DNA from 4 places in the Streptomyces sp. NPDC030991 genome. Region 1 is predicted to be linked to each of the others. Evidence: riboswitches for the same ligand, from Rfam matches in the RefSeq annotation. Region 1 holds a riboswitch; each other region holds the start of a gene.
What was found. A riboswitch is a leader RNA that binds a small molecule or an ion and turns the genes downstream of it on or off. The one in region 1 is predicted to bind cyclic di-AMP.

Region 1 (4,192 bases):
GACTGTCGCGCGGCGGGTCTCTCCGTGGGCTGCTTCCGCCCGCCGTCCGTGCCGGACGGCATCTCGCGACTGCGGCTGACCGCCCGCGCCGACCTCACCGACACGGAACTCGGCGAGGCCGTGCGGGTGATCAGCCGCACGGCTCCCGGCGGAGCGTTCAGCGCAGTGAGGTGACGAACTCCTCCCAGGCCGGGGCCGCGAACAGCAGGGCGGGCCCCGCGGTGTTCTTCGAGTCGCGGACGCCCACCAGTCCGGTCGCGGGCCCCGAGGTCAGGGGGGCTGTCTCGACGCAGTTGTTGGCGCCGGTGCTGCGGCTGCTGCGCCGCCACCGCGCGCCGCTCAGCGACGAGCTGGAGGGAACGGAAGGAACGTGCCGAGGCAGTGCATTCATGGTGCCCCCTTACGCAGTGCCGGGCCCGGGGCGAGGTGTCGGCGTCCTCGTCCGCTCGGCTATCCGGCGATCTGTGCGATGAATTCCAACGAGTCCTCGGGTGACAGAGCGCGGAGGAGAAGAGCATCGAAGGCGTCCGTGTACGCCGTGAGGTCTTCTTTCCGCTCGAGGTAGAGGCTACTCGTCAAATGGTCGAGAACAACCACGTCCAGATCAGATGTGTTCGGAAATGAGAACACAACGAAAGGGCCGGTGAGGCCGATATGGCCACCTGTCGAAAAAGGGAGCACCTGAATTCGGACATGTGGCATCTGCGCCGCCTCGGCCAGATGTGCAAGCTGTCGCCGCAGGATGCCGGATCCGCCCACTTCGCGCCGCAGCACCCCTTCGTCGAGCACCGCGCTCAGTCGCAGCGGCGGTTGCGCCCGCAACACGTCCTGCCGCGCGAGCCGCACCTCCACCAAGGCCTCGATGTGCCGCTCGGGCATCCCCGTCAGCACCGAACGCGTCACCGCCCGCGCGTACTCGGGCGTCTGCAACAGCCCCGGGACCACGCTCGTCTCCAGCGTCCGGATGCGGCACGCCTGCGACTCCAGACTGATGAAATCGCGGTAGGACGGCGGCAGCAGCCCCCGATAGGCGTGCCACCAGTGCTGCCCGCCCGCATCCTCGGCACCCGCAAGCGCGACCACGAGTTCGCGCTGGCGCGGATTCTCCGTCTCGAACGCGTCGAGCAGGCGCAGCACGTCCGACGCCTTCACACCACTGCGCCCTGTCTCGATCCGGCTCACCTTCGACTGGTGCCAGCCGACCAGCTTGGCGGCCTCCCCACTGGTCAGCCCGGCCTGCACCCGTAACGCGCGTAGCTCCGCGCCGAGTTTGCGACGGCGGACAGCGGGACCGTACTTCATGCCGACTCCTCAACGCTCCTCGGGCCTCGCGGCCGGGCTCTCCCCGACCCGTGCCACATGGCCGCTGAGCAGACGGTAGAGGAACCGGCGAGCGCTCGCCCAAATACGGTCTACCGTCGCAGAGTTCACCGCTTCGAGCGACAGATATATGCATATCTTGGGGGATCGGCACCGCGGGAGGGCAACCAAGTGGCACTCTGTCGCGAAGCAGAAGTCGGAGGCCGCACGCCAGCGAACCGCCAGAGTCGCAGGCGCGGTCCCGGTGGGAAAGGGACGACGTCGCCATGGCAGACCACCAGGAAGCATCCGTCACGCTGCCGAGCGATCCCGCCTCGGTCTCCGCCGCCCGCGGGTACGTGAGCAACGTACTGGCGGAGTGGGGCATGCCGCGGGACTCCGACGCGGCGGACATCGTGCGCCTGATCGTCTCGGAACTGGCGACCAACGCCGTGCAGCACACCCTGGGCCAGTCGCCCACCTTCACCGTCGACCTGGAACTCGAACGCGACGAACAGTTGCGGATCGGCGTCACGGACAGTCATCCGCGCTACCCCAAGCGCCTGCCCGCCGCCGTGCAGCAGGACAACGGCCGCGGCATGGTGATCATCCGCTCCCTCACCGCGGAGTGCGGCGGAAGGCTCTCGGTGTCACCCACGCCGGAGGGCGGGAAGACCGTGTGGATCTCCCTGCCCTGGATCATCAGCATGAACGACGGCCCCACCCGCCCCCTGCCCGCCCGCTGACGGCACCGGGCCGCGATCCCGGAACCACCGGGCACGCCGGAGCGCGCCGAATGCCCCCGGAGGCACCGGAGCCCTGCGCGAGCGCGCGTGGGGACGGGCCTGGCGCCCGGCCCGTCCCAGAGGCTGCCGTGCGGCGGGGTCAGCGCACCCGGCCGTACCAGACGCTCCGCGTCCAGATCTTCTGCAGCCGCACCACGTCCCCGGTCTTCGGGGAGTGCCAGATCCGCCCCTTCCCCGCGTAGATGCCCACGTGGTAGACGCTCCGGCCCGAGTGGAAGAAGACCAGGTCCCCGGTCCTGCGATGGGACGGGGCGACGTGGCGGGTCTTGTTGTACTGCTGACCGGCGGTGCGCGGCAGCTTCTTGCCCGCCCGCTTGAACGAGTAGAGCGTCAGGCCCGAGCAGTCGAACCGGTGCGGCCCCGAGGCGCCCCACTTGTACGGCGCTCCCTTCTTGGAGGCCGCGACCTTCAGAGCCTTGGTCGAGACCGCCACGGCCGACGCCTCGGACGCGGTACCGGGAACCATGATTCCGGCACCGGCGACGGCCAGCGTCAGGGCCGACGCGGTACCCGCCCGGGTCAGCAGCGAGGGAACACGATTGAGCGCAGTCATGCGCAACCCTTCGTCAGCCGCCTGTGAAGGGTGACCTGTCGGGTTCGGGCAGGCGAAGATGCCCGGCCGCGGTCTGCGGCTTCACCCCAAGGACCACTCGGACGCCACCTCCGTCGAGATGGGCCGGCGGCCCGTCGTGCCTGGGTCCTCCACTCCTGCCGGTGCACTTCTGTCGACCTGGCATCCGCGCGGCGGCAGGACTCGGCGTCCGCACGGACCGCCCCGCCGCGGCGGCGGGGGCTTGTCGTCGGAAGGGATCTTCACGCACTTGTGGAGGCGAAGCCGAGTCGAACCGGCGGTAAGTGAGGCTCCTCACGCTTGACCCGTTCAGGTGGACAGTGCGGCATTCGAACCCCGTCCGCGACCCCCGACCACGCTCGTACCAGCGGCGGAACGGCTTGTTCCGGTCTCTGCGTACCGTCGGAGCGCAACTGCGACCGACTGGATTCTGTAGCACTGTCTACGCCATTCGGCGGTACACCATCTGGACCGTTTCGGCGCGACGGCAGACAGTCCGCCCGAGCTGTGGCATCAACTGACCGTTTCTGGCGGCAGAGCGACCCTCTGTGTTCGTTTCTCGCCGTCAAGGACGCGCAACGCGCGTGTCAGGGTTGCCGCGTGCACCTCGCTCTCGCCCCGCCGGTGCATCAGCTCCAGCGCGTCCCGCAGCGCCACCGCCCGGCCGACCAGCGCCTGCGCCGCCCGCAGCCCCCGATAGGTGTCGTCGCCGCGCGCCGGATTGATCCGCGCCAGCGAATCGACCACCGCCAGATAGCTGTCCACGAGGTCGCACTCGGCCCGGGTCAGCGCGGGCAGCGGCGGCAGTTCGGACGGGTACACCGGCCGGTCACCTCGCACCCTGCGCGCCGAGCGCGCTCTTGCGGCTCCGCACGACGGCGTCCACCAGGCCGTACGCAAGGGCCTGGTGCGCGTCCAGCACCATGTCCCGCTCGATGTCCCGGCCGACCTGCTCCTTCTCCCGCCCCGAATGGCGCGCGAGCAACTCCTCCAACCGCTCGCGCGTCCGCACGATCTCGCGCGCCTGGATCTCCAGATCGGTGGGCTGGCCCCGGGCCGGTTCGGGCAGCGCGGGCTGGTCGAGCACCACGCGCGCGCCGGGCAGCATCATCCGCTTCCCCGGTGCTCCGGCGGCCAACAGCACCGCGGCGACGGACGCGGCCTGCCCCAGACAGGTCGTCTCCACCGCGCAACTGACGTACTGCACCGTGTCGTAGATCGCCGTCATCGCACTGAACGAGCCGCCGGGCGAGTTGATGTACAGCGAGATGTCCTGGTCGGGCGCCGTGTATTCGAGGTGCATGAACTGCGCCATCACATCGTTGGCGGACGTGTCGTCGATCGGGGTCCCGAGAAAGACGATGCGCTCCTCGAGCAGCTTCGCGTACGGATCGAGCGTGCGGTGCCCCGATGCCGTGCGCTCGGTGAACTCGGGCAGGACATAGCGGCCGGACGGACGGGTCATGGTGCTCGCGCCTCCTGTGCTCGTCACGGCCCCCGGGCTGCCCGGAAGCCG
Region 2 (4,192 bases), on a different contig from region 1:
GCAGGTTCAAATCCTGTCCCCGCTACTGAAGTCCGAGGCCGGAATCTTTCGAGATTCCGGCCTCGTTCTGTTGGTGGGTCCTGACCCGGACGGAGCAGTAGCGCTCGCCCCCGGCCCCCTCCCCGGGAACCCTTGGTGAGACGCCGGAATCCGGGCGCGGACGTGGCAGGAGACAAGTGGTGGGGCAGCGAGGAGGGCGGCAGAGCCACGGAGCGGACGCCGTCGGCACGCGTGCCTTCCTCCGCGTGCTGCCGCTGCTGCTGATCGCCGGCGGCGCGGTCTACGAGTACTGCACCCCGTCCGAGTTCGCCGGCTCCCCCCTGTTCAGCGCCGCGCCGCTGGTCGTCGCCCCGTTCTTCTCGCTGGCCGGCACGGTCACGGCCGGGGCCGTCTCGATCGCCGCGATCGTCGCCGTGCACCTCAGATACGAAGGGGCGTTCACCACCGGCGTCTACACCGAGATGGCGACCGTCGCCACGGTGTGCGTCCTGGCCTGCTTCATCAACCGGATCAAGCGCCGCAGCGACGAGCAGCTCGCCTCCGCCCGGCAGATCGCGGAGGCGGCCCAGCTCGCGGTGTTGCCGGAACCGGCCGGGCGGATCGGGGGACTCGCCGTCGCGGCGCGGTACGAGGCGGCGCAGGCCGACGCGTTCATCGGCGGTGACCTGTACGCCGTGCAGGACACCCCGCACGGGGTGCGGTTCGTCGTCGGGGACGTACGCGGCAAGGGCATGGGCGCGGTCGCCGCCGTGGCCGTCGTCATCGGCGCCTTCCGTGAGGCCGCCGAGCAGGAGGGCACCCTGGAGGCGGTCGCCCAGCGGCTGGAGCGGGCGCTGGCCAGGGAGGGCAGCCGACGGCGCGGCATCGACGACTTCGAGGGGTTCACCACCGCCGTGCTCGCCGAGATCCCGCACGGCGGCCACCTCCTGCGCGTCCTCAACCGCGGCCACCCCGAGCCCGTCGTGCTGCGCGGCGACGGTACGGTCCAGGTGATCACGCCCGCGGAGGCGGCGCTGCCGCTCGGCCTGGGCGAGCTCGGCTCCTGGCCGGACCGGGCCACCGAGACGGAGTTCCCGTCCGCGGCGACGCTGCTGCTCTACACCGACGGGCTCTCCGAGGCGCGGGACGCGGGGGGCGTCTTCTACGATCCCGCGGCCCGGCTCGCCGGACGCGTCTTCCCCGGGCCCGAGGAGCTCCTCGCGACGCTGGCCGAAGAGGTGCGCCTGCACACCGGGGGCGGCGCCAGTGACGACATGGCGCTGCTCGCCGTACGGCGCTCTTGATCAACGTCACGAGGGGTGATCGAACGGCATCCCTGCGCATAACAATTGACACACCGTCAGAAAATGACAGGTTTGGCCTGTGCCGGAATCGGCGGTCAACTCGCCCGATTCCGCCCGGTAGTGCCCCGTTAAGTCCAGGCCAGAGACGTGAACGATCAGTGGGAACAGCTTGGAATTACTATCGGCTGTCTATTAACGTTCGATAACGCAGCGCGGTCGTCCCAGCCGTCACAAGAGATGGCTCCGCGCGCACACGCTCAATCCCGCAAGGGAGCCGGGGAACCACCAACTTGGGGTGAATCAGGCATCGTTCCGTCGCTTTTCGGGCGCCGGACCGTGCTCGTAGGAGACCTTCCTGCTCCGAACCCGTCAGCTAACCCGGTAGGCGAGAGGAAGGAAAGGAGAGCGCCCCCGTGGCGTCGAACCGTCCTGCCCCCGAGTTCTCCGGGTTCTCCGCCGACTCCGCCGATGGCGGCCTCGGCGTCGAGCGGGAGAGCTGGGAGGAGTGGAACCCCACCGAGGAGTCCGTCCGTCCCGTCCGCGGCCGGCACCGCGTGGCCCGCCAGCGCGGCGGACTCGCCCGCAGCTCCACGGTCCTCGGCGTCGGCGTGATCGCCGCCGTCGGCGCGGGCGGCATCGCCACCGCGCAGGGCGGCAAGCCCGCCGTCCACATCTCCATGCCCGACCTCTCCGCCGTCAAGGACTCGCTGCCCGAGGCCGCGTCGCTGCCCGGCGTGGGCGCGCTCATGTCCAACGGCTCCGGCTCCGGCTCCGCCGCCGACGCCGCCTCGGCCGCCCCGCTCACCATGGTGGGCACCGGGGAGTCGGGTGCGGGCGAGGCGCTGCGCGCCCGCATCATGCAGCAGGCCGAGACGCAGCAGGACGCCGCCGACGCCAAGGCGCAGGCCGTCGCCGAGGAGGCCGCCGCGCGGAAGGCCGCCGCCGACGCCGCGGAGAAGCAGGAGAAGGCCGAGGCCAAGGCCGCCGCCGAGAAGAAGAAGGCGGAGGAGGAGGCCAAGAAGAAGGCCGAGGCCGAGCGCCTCGCCAAGCTGGCCAAGAGCTTCAAGCTCCCCGTCGCCTCGTACACGCTCACCGGCACCTTCGGACAGCCCGGCTCCCTCTGGTCCTCCGGCTACCACACGGGCCTCGACTTCGCGGCCTCCACCGGTACGCCGATCTACGCGATCCACGGCGGCACCGTCACCGAGGCCGGCTGGGCGGGCGCGTACGGCTACCGCACGATCCTCACCCTCGACGACGGCACCGAGCTGTGGTTCTGCCACCAGTCCTCGATGAACGTCAGCGTCGGCCAGAAGGTCAGCACCGGCGACGTCATCGGCCGCGTGGGCGCCACCGGCAATGTCACCGGGGCCCACCTCCACCTGGAGGTCCACCCCGGAGGCGACGCCACAGGAGTCGACCCGGCCGCGTGGCTGCGCGGCAACGGCCTCACCCCCTGACCCCGGTACGCCCCCGCGGAATACCCGGTTCCGTGGGGGCGTTGAAGCAGGGCATGACTTCTTCTCCCGCTCTGCGCAAGCTCGGCTCCTCCGACCTGGAGGTCTTCCCGCTCTCCCTCGGGGGCAACGTGTTCGGGTGGACGGCCGACGAGGCCGCCTCCTTCGCGGTGCTCGACGCCTACACCGCCGGCGGCGGCAACTTCATCGACACGGCCGACTCGTACTCGGCCTGGATCGAGGGGAACAAGGGCGGGGAGTCGGAGACGATCATCGGCAAGTGGGTCAAGGCCCGCGGCAACCGCGACGACGTCGTCATCGCCACCAAGGTCGCCCGCCACCCCGACTTCCCCGGCCTGCGCGGCCCCAACATCAAGGCCGCCGCCGACGCCTCCCTCCAGCGCCTGGGCACCGACCACATCGACCTGTACTACACGCACTTCGACGACGACGAGACGATCCCGGTCGAGGAGATCATCGGCGCCCTCGACGAACTGGTGAAGGCGGGCAAGGTGCGCTCCATCGCCGCGTCGAACATCTCGCCCGAGCGCCTCCAGGAGTCCCTCGACTTCTCCGACCGCGAGGGCCTCGCCCGGTACGTCGCCCTCCAGCCGCACTACAACCTCGTCTCGCGCGACACGTACGAGGGGCCCCGGCAGGACATCGCCTCCCGTGCGGGCCTCGCCGCCGTCCCCTACTACGCGCTGGCCTCCGGCTTCCTGACCGGCAAGTACCGGCCGGGCGTCACGGTCGACAGCGCGCGGGCCGGGGGCGCCGCCAAGCACCTGGAGACCGAGCGGGGCCGCAAGGTCCTCACCGCCCTGGACGAGATCGCCGAGGCGCACCGCGCCGAGATCGCCACGGTCGCCCTGGCCTGGCTCGCCGCGCAGCCCACGGTGGCGGCGCCGATCGCGTCCGCGCGCACGGTCGAACAGCTGCCGGCGCTGCTCGCGGTGGCGGACCTGAAGCTCACGGACGCCGAGCTCGGCCGCCTCACCGACGCCTCCGCCTGAGCGCCTGGCTACGGATAGCGGTACGGGTTGTACGCGGGTCCCTGCGGCATCGGCGGGCCCGCGTACACCGGTGGCCGCCACATCGGCGCCGCGATCCGGGAGGCGTACGCCAGCGCGGGGCGCGCGAAGCCGCGGCGCTCCCACAGCGCGTCGAGCAACTCCCGCTCCCGTACGACGAAATCGGCGCCGGCCCGGCCCCTGCGGCCGCGGTGCCGCAGCAGCGCGAGCGAGGTCGCGTACGACTCGTACTCGGCGACCGCCGTGTCCGCCTCCTTGCCGCCGTAGTGCGCGGCGTACTCCCGGGCCAGGCGGCGGGCCTTGAGCGAGCCGAGGGCGAACGGTTCGGGCGGCGCGAGCCAGCCGGCGACGACATAGGCGGACAGCTCCGCTCGCACCGTGCGCAGTTCGCGACGGCGTACGTACACGGCGAGCCAGGTGA
Region 3 (4,192 bases), on a different contig from region 1:
TCACCGGCCGCGGCGGACTCCTGCTCGAACTCCAGCGCCACGGCCGCGAGTTCCTGGAGGTTCTCGATGCGGGTCTCGTCCTGCGGGTCGGTGGAGGACTGCAACTCCGCGAGGTACCCGGTGCGTTCGAGGACCGCTTCGAGGACCGTGGCCGGTCCGGCGCCCGACTCGACGATGGTCCGCAGGTCCTCCATGAGGGTGTTGAACCGCTTCACCGCGTTCGTGGAGCGGGCCGCCATGCCGTACGCCTCGTCGACGCGGCGCAGCGCCTGCGGGAAGGAGATCTTCTCGCGCTGGGAGAGGGCGTCGATCATGGCTTCGGCGCGGTCGCCGATGCCGCGCTTGGGCACGTTCAGGATGCGGCGCAGGGGGACGGAGTCCTCCGGGTTCGCCAGGACCCGGAGGTAGGCCAGGACGTCCCTGACCTCCTTGCGCTCGTAGAAGCGGACGCCGCCGACGACCTTGTAGGGCAGGCCGACGCGGATGAAGATCTCTTCGAAGACACGGGACTGCGCGTTGGTCCGGTAGAAGACGGCGACGTCGCCGGCCTTCGCGTCGCCCGCGTCGGTGAGCCGGTCGATCTCCTCGGCGACGAACTGGGCCTCGTCGTGCTCGGTGTCCGCGACGTAGCCGGTGATCTGGGAGCCCGCGCCCGCGTTCGTCCACAGGTTCTTCGGGCGGCGCGATTCGTTGCGCTCGATGACCGCGTTGGCCGCGCTGAGGATCGTCTGCGTGGAGCGGTAGTTCTGCTCCAGGAGGATCGTCGTCGCGTCGGCGTAGTCCTCCTCGAACTGGAGGATGTTGCGGATGGTGGCGCCGCGGAAGGCGTAGATGGACTGGTCGGCGTCGCCGACGACGCACAGTTCGGCGGGGTCGGCGTCGTGGCCCTCGGTGTCCTTGGCCGGGCCGACGAGCTCGCGCACCAGCGCGTACTGCGCGTGGTTGGTGTCCTGGTACTCGTCGACCAGGACGTGGCGGAAGCGGCGGCGGTAGTGCTCGGCGACGTCGGGGAACGCGCGCAGCAGGTTGACCGTCGTCATGATCAGGTCGTCGAAGTCGAGGGCGTTGGCCTCGCGCAGCCGCGACTGGTACATCGCGTACGCCTGCGCGACGGACTTCTCGAAGCCGTCGGCAGCGGTCTTGGCGAAGTCCTCCTCGTCGGTCAGCTCGTTCTTCAGGTTCGAGATCTTGGCGCTGAACGACTTCGGCGGGAACTTCTTCGGGTCCAGGTCCAGGTCGCGGCAGACCAGGGCCATGAGCCGCTTGCTGTCGGCGGCGTCGTAGATCGAGAACGACGACGTGAAGCCGAGCCTCTTGGACTCCCTGCGCAGGATGCGCACGCACGCGCTGTGGAAGGTCGAGACCCACATGGCGTTCGCCCGCGGGCCCACCAGGGACTCGACGCGCTCCTTCATCTCGCCCGCGGCCTTGTTCGTGAACGTGATCGCGAGGATCTGGCCGGGGTGCACCCCGCGCTCCGCCAGCAGGTAGGCGATGCGGTGGGTGAGGACGCGGGTCTTGCCGGAGCCTGCGCCCGCGACGATGAGCAGGGGGGAGCCCGCGTGCGCGACGGCCGCCCGCTGGTTCTCGTTCAACCCGTCCAGGAGTGCGGCCGGGTCGAGGACAGGGCGGGGCGCCCCGTCGCGGTAGTACGCGTCCCTGGCCGGGGGCACGTCGAACTTCCCGCCGAACAGGTCGTCCGGGATCGGCTCCGGAACCGGTCCGTCGTGCTCGCTGTCGGGCGGCGGCGGGGGCTCCTCCGTCCGGTTCTGGAGGTCTGCCAGGAAGCTGTCGTCAAAGAGGCTGCTCATCGCCTTACGAGTCTAGGCCGCCCCACTGACACCCCGCCGCCACCTTCACAACCCCGCGCATACGTGCAGGTCAGCGACGTCCGTCCGGCCGGGCACAGCGCCAGTCACAACGCCAGTCACGGCAGGTGAGAGGGGGTGAGCCGCGAGTGACGAGCGGCGGCGTTGCGCGACCGGAGGGGCCCGGTGTCGCCAAGGTCACGAAAATGTATCGGGCATATCGCACATCAACCTTCACAGCAGCAACACGAGTTGGCTACCGTGCTGCGCGGGCAGTCCGTCCTCCCGACCGCGAGCACCGCGGCGAACGGGCAGCCCCCGCCGAGTCCCGTACGCCGCAAGGCAGGGAACCGGGGACCCGACCGAGTCCCGTACGCCGCGAGGCAGGGGCCCGGGGACCCAACCGACCTTGGGGTGAATCGGCTCGACAGCCCGGCAGGCCCGGCAAGCACCGGGCGGGCAGTCGGCCGTAGGGCAGCCTTCCGTACGCCCGAACCCGACAGCTAACCCGGTAGGCGGACCACGGAAGGAGTCGCCTCCCTTGGCGTCGCACCGCAAGTCGCGCACCCGCTCCCGCTTCGCGGGCGGCCTTCGCACCACTCCCGCGGTCGGGTTCACGACCGTCGCTCTCACGTCGGTCGCGCTTCTCTCGCAGACGGCCCAGGCGGCGCCGCAGCCGGCCAGGCCGAGCGTCGAAGAGGTGCAGAAGAAGGTCGACACCCTGTACCGGCAGGCCGAGGTCGCCACGCAGAAGTACAACGCCGCCAAGGAACAGGCCGACGGCAAGAAGAAGCAGGTCGACAGGCTTCTCGACGACATCGCGCAGCGCACCGAGAAGATGAACGCGGCCCGTCAGGAACTGGGCCGGTTCGCCGCCGAGCAGTACCGGACGGGCGGGATGAGCGACACCGCGACGATGCTTCTCGCGGACGATCCCGAGGACTACTTCGCGCAGGACCGGTTGCTGAGCCGGATGACGGCCGGCCAGAAGAAGGCGGTCGACGACTACCAGGAGCAGCAGCGCGCGACCGCGAAGAAGCGTACCGAGGCGCAGGAGAACCTCCAGCAGCTCACCTCTTCGCAGACCGAGCTGAAGACGTCCAAGCGGAGCGTGCAGACGAAGCTCTCCGACGCGCGGGCGCTGCTGTCCGAGCTGACCGCCGAGGAGAAGCAGCGGCTCGCGGCGATCGAGAAGAAGAAGGAAGAGACGGCCCGCAAGAAGGCCGCGGAGCTGGCCAAGAAGCAGAAGGCCGAGGAGGACCGGAAGGCGGCCGAGCAGGCGGCCCGGCAGGAGGACGCCTCAGGCTCGGGCTCGGGGTCCGGCTCGGGCTCCGGTTCGTCCGGCACGTCGCCGGACACGTCGTCCGGTGCCTCTTCCGGCTATGCCACCAAGGCCGCGAAGGCGCTCGCGTTCGCCAAGTCGCAGGAGGGCAAGCCGTACGTGTGGGGTGCCACGGGCCCGAGCTCCTACGACTGCTCGGGGCTCACCCAGGCGGCGTGGAAGGCGGCCGGTATCTCGCTGCCGCGCACCACGTGGGACCAGGTGGAGTTCGGCACGACCGTGCCGCTCTCCGCTATCCAACCCGGTGATCTGGTCTTCTTCTACGACGACATCAGCCACGTCGGCCTCTACCTCGGCGACGGCATGATGATCCACGCGCCGAAGCCGGGCGCGTACGTCCGCGAGGAGTCCATCTACTACGACGGCACGGGCTCGATCCACAGCGTGGTGCGCCCCGCCTGAGGGGCGGTTCCTCAGGTCCAGTCCGGTTCAGTCAGGTCCCGTCAGGTCCAGAGGACGGCGATGAAGATGTTGGCCATGGTGAGTCCGCCGACGGCGGCGAAGAGGCCCTTCTCCGCCTTCTCCTCGTCGCGCTTCACGTAGACGATCCCGAGGATCACGATCAGGATCGCCAGCTTGATGCCGATCTTGATGTTGTTCACGGTGCTGCCGTCGGCCTGGTTGAGGCCGACCAGGGCGACGCCGGTCACCAGCATGGTCAGGGCGCCGTGCAGCATCGCCTTGTTGAAGCGGGCGGTGCCCTGCCCCATCGCGGACATCTGGGTGAGGAAGCCGCCGAGCAGTGAGGCTATGCCGATGATGTGCAGGCCCACGAAGAGATGGATGAGTACGTCCATGGTTCCGGAGCCTAGTGGGGTGCCCGTACCCGGGTGACAGCGGGCATCCCCGGTCACCCGACTGTCACTTTCTGCCACAGTCCATAACAAAGCAACTAATTGCGAACAGTCCGTCACCAACCCGTTACGCCCGGGTTTAGCGTCCTTGCCAGGTGCCCGGCTCCCCACCGCCGTCCGGACCAAGGGCGGCAGTCGGCCACCACCGCCGAGAAAGGTCCGGCGGCGTCCCGCTCCCCCTGTGCGGG
Region 4 (4,192 bases), on a different contig from region 1:
GCGAAGCCGCCCTCGTCGCCGAGGCCGGTGGACAGGCCCTTGGTCTTCAGCACCTTCTTGAGGGTGTGGTAGACCTCGGTGCCCCAGCGCAGCGCCTCGGAGAAGGACTCCGCGCCGATCGGGGCGATCATGAACTCCTGGATGTCGACGTTGGAGTCGGCGTGCGACCCACCGTTCAGGATGTTCATCATCGGGACGGGCAGCAGGTGCGCGTTCGGGCCACCGAGGTAGCGGAACAGCGGCAGGTCGCTGGCCTCGGACGCGGCGTGCGCGACGGCGAGGGAGACGCCCAGGATCGCGTTGGCGCCGAGCGAGCCCTTGTTGTCGGTGGCGTCCAGGTCGAACATCGCCTGGTCGATGAGGCGCTGCTCGGTGGCGTCGTAGCCGACGAGCTCCGGGCCGATCTGCTCGATGACGGCGAGGACGGCCTTCTCGACACCCTTGCCGTGGTAACGGTTGGGGTCACCGTCACGGAGTTCGATGGCCTCGAAGGCACCGGTGGAGGCACCGGACGGAACGGCAGCACGGCCGGTGCTGCCGTCGTCGAGGCCGACCTCGACCTCGACCGTGGGGTTGCCTCGGGAGTCCAGGATTTCCCGGGCTACGACGACGTCGATGGACGGCACGAGCATCTCCTTCTGGGATGTGACGCAATGGTGCGGGCGGCTGCTTGGATAACTGGTCCCGCACCCATGAGCGTAACCGGCTCCGAGGCATCGGCCAGCCGACCGACCGCCTCGTGGACAACGCCCATAGCGAAATGTTTCTTAATGGAACAAAGACAGCGACCTCCGTCCCGGATGCCGGGACGGAGGTCGCTGGAGCGAGCGGCCCGAACCCGGCGTCCGCCGACGCCGGTCCGTGCCTGTGCGGCTCGTCCTACTTCAGGTGCAGCTGCTGACCCGGGTAGATGAGGTCCGCGTCGGCGACGATGTCCTTGTTGAGCTTGAACACCTTCTGCCAGTTGGTGCCGTGCGCGTCGGCGATCTTGCTGAGGGTGTCGCCGGACTTGACCTTGTACTCGCCGTCGCCCTTCTCGACCTTCTTGCCGGTCGGGGTGGTGACGGTGTCCTTCTTGGTCTCCTGCTGCGGCTGAGCCTGCTGCTGCTGCGGCTGCTCGCGCTGCTGGGAGCGGGTCGTCGTGGAGGAGTCCGAGCGCTCCTGCTGCTGCGGCTGAGCCTGCTGCTGCGTGTCGGCCGAGGAGTCCGCGGGAGCGGAGTTGCTGGTGTCGGCGCCGGACAGGCCCACACCACAGCTCGGCCAGGCACCCTTGCCCTGCGCGGCGAGGACCTTCTCGGCGACGGATATCTGCTGCGCCTTGGACGCCTGGTCGGCGGAGGACGCGTAGGCGGTGCCGCCGTACGCGGCCCAGGTGGAGGACGAGAACTGGAGGCCACCGTAGTAACCGTTGCCCGTGTTGATGGACCAGTTGCCACCGGACTCGCAGCTCGCGACCTGGTCCCACTCGGAGGTGGAGGCGGCGGAGGCGGAGGTGGCACCCATCAGCGGGACGGCGACGGCGGCACCGGCGACGCCGGCGAGCGTGGCCACGCGGACGGCCTTGGACGGACGGCGGTGCTTGCCCTTGCTGGAAAGCAGCATGGAGTAATCCCCTCACCGACGCCTACGAGGTGAGCTGTCGGGTTCGGACCAGTGAGTGTCCGGCCGCGCAACCTTGTGCGCGGCTTAACCCCAAGCCGGTTTCCCGGCACTTACCTTGGGTCCCCCGCTCCTGCCTACGGCGCTGACGCGTCGACTGTTCCCGTACGGACGTTGGCAGGATTCGGCGTGACGTCCATCGGGGCCCGCTGTGGCGAGCGGTGACGACCGTAAGCAGTCGATCCGCCCGATATCAAAGACGATCAGGGTTTTTGAGACTCATGTCTCACTCTCGCAAAAGTGGACATACGCGCCTCAACCAGCACTGAACTCCCGCTACTTTTCGACCGATTCGAGGCCAAGGTCCAGACTCTGACCAGGCAGGATGAGGTCGGGGTCGGCGCCGACCGTCTTCTTGTTCAGGTCGTAGAGCGCATCCCACCCTCCGTGGACGTCCTGGGCGTCGGCGATGTCCCACAGACTGTCGCCGGAGCGGACGGTGTAGGCCCCCTCGCCGCGCTCCGCCTCGCGGGAGGCGTGACGCCCGTCACTCGTACGGGAGTCGGACGTGTCGTCCCCGGCACGGTCGCCGCGGTGACGGCCGCCCGTCGTGGAGTCCTCGGAGGCGCTGGGGGACGACGTCGCCGAGCCGGAGGGGTCGGAGGAGCCGGAGGAGTCAGAAGCGCCGGAGGAGGCAGAGCCGGACGGCTCCGGCTCGTCCGAACTGTCGCCCGTGCCGTCCGCGGCGCCGCTCTCCACGGCCTCCCCGGACGCCGCGTCGGCCGCTTCGTCGCTCGTCTTGTCGCTCGCCTTGGCGCCCGCCTCGTCACCGGAGGTCTCTCCCGAGACGTCAGTTGACGGCGTGTCGGACGGGTCGGCCGTGGCGGACCCGTCGTGACTCTTCTCTCCCGAATCGGCCGAACCGGTGGAGTCGGTCGAGCCGGTGGAGCCGGTGGAGCCGGTCGAGTCGGTCGAGCCGTCGGATGAATCGGGCGATCCGGACGGCTGCGGGGAAGCGCTCGCCCCCGGGTCGACATCGGCGGAGCCGGCGCCCTTGGTGAGGCCCGCCACGATCGAGCAGCTCGGCCAGGCGCTGGGCCCCTTCGCCTCGAGAGCCTTCTCGGCGACGGCTATCTGCTGCGAGCGGCTGGCCTCGTCGGCGCTCGGGGCGAAGTCGAGGCCCCCGTACTGCTCCCACATCTCCTGCGAGAACTGCAGCCCGCCGTAGTAGCCGTTGCCCGCGTCCAGACTCCACTGGCCACCGGACTCGCACTCGGCGAGCTTGTCCCAGGTGGCGGTGGTGGCGGCGCTCGCGCTGGTCGCGGCGAGCAGCGGGATCGCGATGGCGCTGCCGGTGACGCCTGCGGCGACGACGAGAGCAGGGGCCTGACGGGGGCGACGGTGTCGACCGTTCCCGGAGAGCATGCGGTTGCCTTTCGCGAGACTGATGCAGCACGCGACAGGGATGGCGGAAGTGGTGCCGGTTGTGCCTGTGTCGCGATGACTGGTGAACGTAGCGGGACTCGAACGCTTGTCACAAGTCGATGCAGCGGAGATCACGTGAAAGTCACAGTCTTGACGGTGTGTCACTTCGCGGCCTGCGCAAACGGTCCGCACGGGCAGCCCGTTCGGGCGCTCCGCACGGGCGGTCAGCACGGGAGCCCGCACGGGAGTCCGCACGGGAGTCCGCTTCGGCGGCGCCGGGCCGGTGCCGACCGCCCGGCCCGTACCGCCGCCGGTTACGGTCGTCGGGTGAACGCCCCGAACACCGCACCCGAACTCTTCACATGGGAGTTCGCGACCGACCCGTACCCGGCCTACGCCTGGCTCCGGGAGCACTCCCCCGTCCACCGGACGAAGCTCCCCAGCGGAGTCGAGGCGTGGCTCGTGACCCGGTACGCCGACGCGCGCCAGGCGCTCGCGGACGGCCGGTTGTCGAAGAACCCCGAGCACCACGCCGAGGACGCCCAGGGGAAGAACAGGACCGGCATCCCCGGCGAGCGCAGCGCCAACCTGATGACGCATCTGCTCAACATCGACCCGCCGGACCACACCCGGCTGCGCCGCCTCGTCTCCAAGGCGTTCACCCCGCGCCGCATCGCTCAGTTCGCGCCACGCGTGCAGGAGTTGACCGACGACCTCATCGACCGGTTCGCGGGCACCGGCGAGGCCGACCTGATCCACGACTTCGCCTTCCCGCTCCCCATCTACGCGATCTGCGACCTGCTCGGTGTTCCCCCCGAGGACCAGGACGACTTCCGTGACTGGGCGGGCATGATGATCCGGCACGGCGGCGGGCCCCGCGGCGGTGTGGCCCGTTCCGTGAAGAAGATGCGCGGCTATCTGGCCGAGCTGATCCACCGCAAGCGGGACGATCTCAGCGACGACCTGATCTCGGGTCTCATCCGCGCATCGGACCACGGCGAGCACCTCACGGAGAACGAGGCCGCCGCCATGTGTTTCGTCCTTCTGTTCGCCGGTTTCGAGACAACCATCAACCTCATCGGCAACGGCGTCCACACGCTCCTGCACCACCCCGAGCAGCGGGCCCAGCTCCAGGCTGCGATCGAACGCGGCGAGCACGAGCTGCTCG

Region 2: another riboswitch for cyclic di-AMP. It lies ahead of ACZ45E_RS11195 (M23 family metallopeptidase); the one in region 1 lies ahead of ACZ45E_RS27420 (C40 family peptidase).
Region 3: another riboswitch for cyclic di-AMP. It lies ahead of ACZ45E_RS31215 (C40 family peptidase); the one in region 1 lies ahead of ACZ45E_RS27420 (C40 family peptidase).
Region 4: another riboswitch for cyclic di-AMP. It lies ahead of ACZ45E_RS19030 (transglycosylase family protein); the one in region 1 lies ahead of ACZ45E_RS27420 (C40 family peptidase).

What each region holds. Positions count from the first base shown of each region.
Region 1 is NZ_JBVIFR010000016.1:58,433-62,624, reverse strand. It holds gene ACZ45E_RS27440 (8-amino-7-oxononanoate synthase) at 1-174, shown strand, start outside; gene ACZ45E_RS27435 (DUF397 domain-containing protein) at 158-391, opposite strand; gene ACZ45E_RS27430 (helix-turn-helix domain-containing protein) at 451-1,302, opposite strand; gene ACZ45E_RS27425 (ATP-binding protein) at 1,587-2,045, shown strand; gene ACZ45E_RS27420 (C40 family peptidase) at 2,185-2,658, opposite strand; cyclic di-AMP (ydaO/yuaA leader) riboswitch at 2,662-2,793, opposite strand; gene ACZ45E_RS27415 (hypothetical protein) at 3,190-3,498, opposite strand; gene ACZ45E_RS27410 (ATP-dependent Clp protease proteolytic subunit) at 3,506-4,141, opposite strand.
Region 2 is NZ_JBVIFR010000004.1:540,189-544,380, forward strand. It holds tRNA gene ACZ45E_RS11185 (tRNA-Met) at 1-25, shown strand, start outside; gene ACZ45E_RS11190 (PP2C family protein-serine/threonine phosphatase) at 180-1,283, shown strand; cyclic di-AMP (ydaO/yuaA leader) riboswitch at 1,528-1,686, shown strand; gene ACZ45E_RS11195 (M23 family metallopeptidase) at 1,697-2,743, shown strand; gene ACZ45E_RS11200 (aldo/keto reductase) at 2,797-3,753, shown strand; gene ACZ45E_RS11205 (PrsW family intramembrane metalloprotease) at 3,762-4,192, opposite strand, start outside.
Region 3 is NZ_JBVIFR010000021.1:48,689-52,880, reverse strand. It holds gene pcrA (DNA helicase PcrA) at 1-1,811, opposite strand, end outside; cyclic di-AMP (ydaO/yuaA leader) riboswitch at 2,173-2,341, shown strand; gene ACZ45E_RS31215 (C40 family peptidase) at 2,350-3,552, shown strand; gene ACZ45E_RS31210 (hypothetical protein) at 3,594-3,947, opposite strand.
Region 4 is NZ_JBVIFR010000009.1:111,920-116,111, forward strand. It holds gene eno (phosphopyruvate hydratase) at 1-626, opposite strand, end outside; gene ACZ45E_RS19030 (transglycosylase family protein) at 880-1,602, opposite strand; cyclic di-AMP (ydaO/yuaA leader) riboswitch at 1,607-1,754, opposite strand; gene ACZ45E_RS19035 (transglycosylase family protein) at 1,936-3,024, opposite strand; gene ACZ45E_RS19040 (cytochrome P450 family protein) at 3,352-4,192, shown strand, end outside.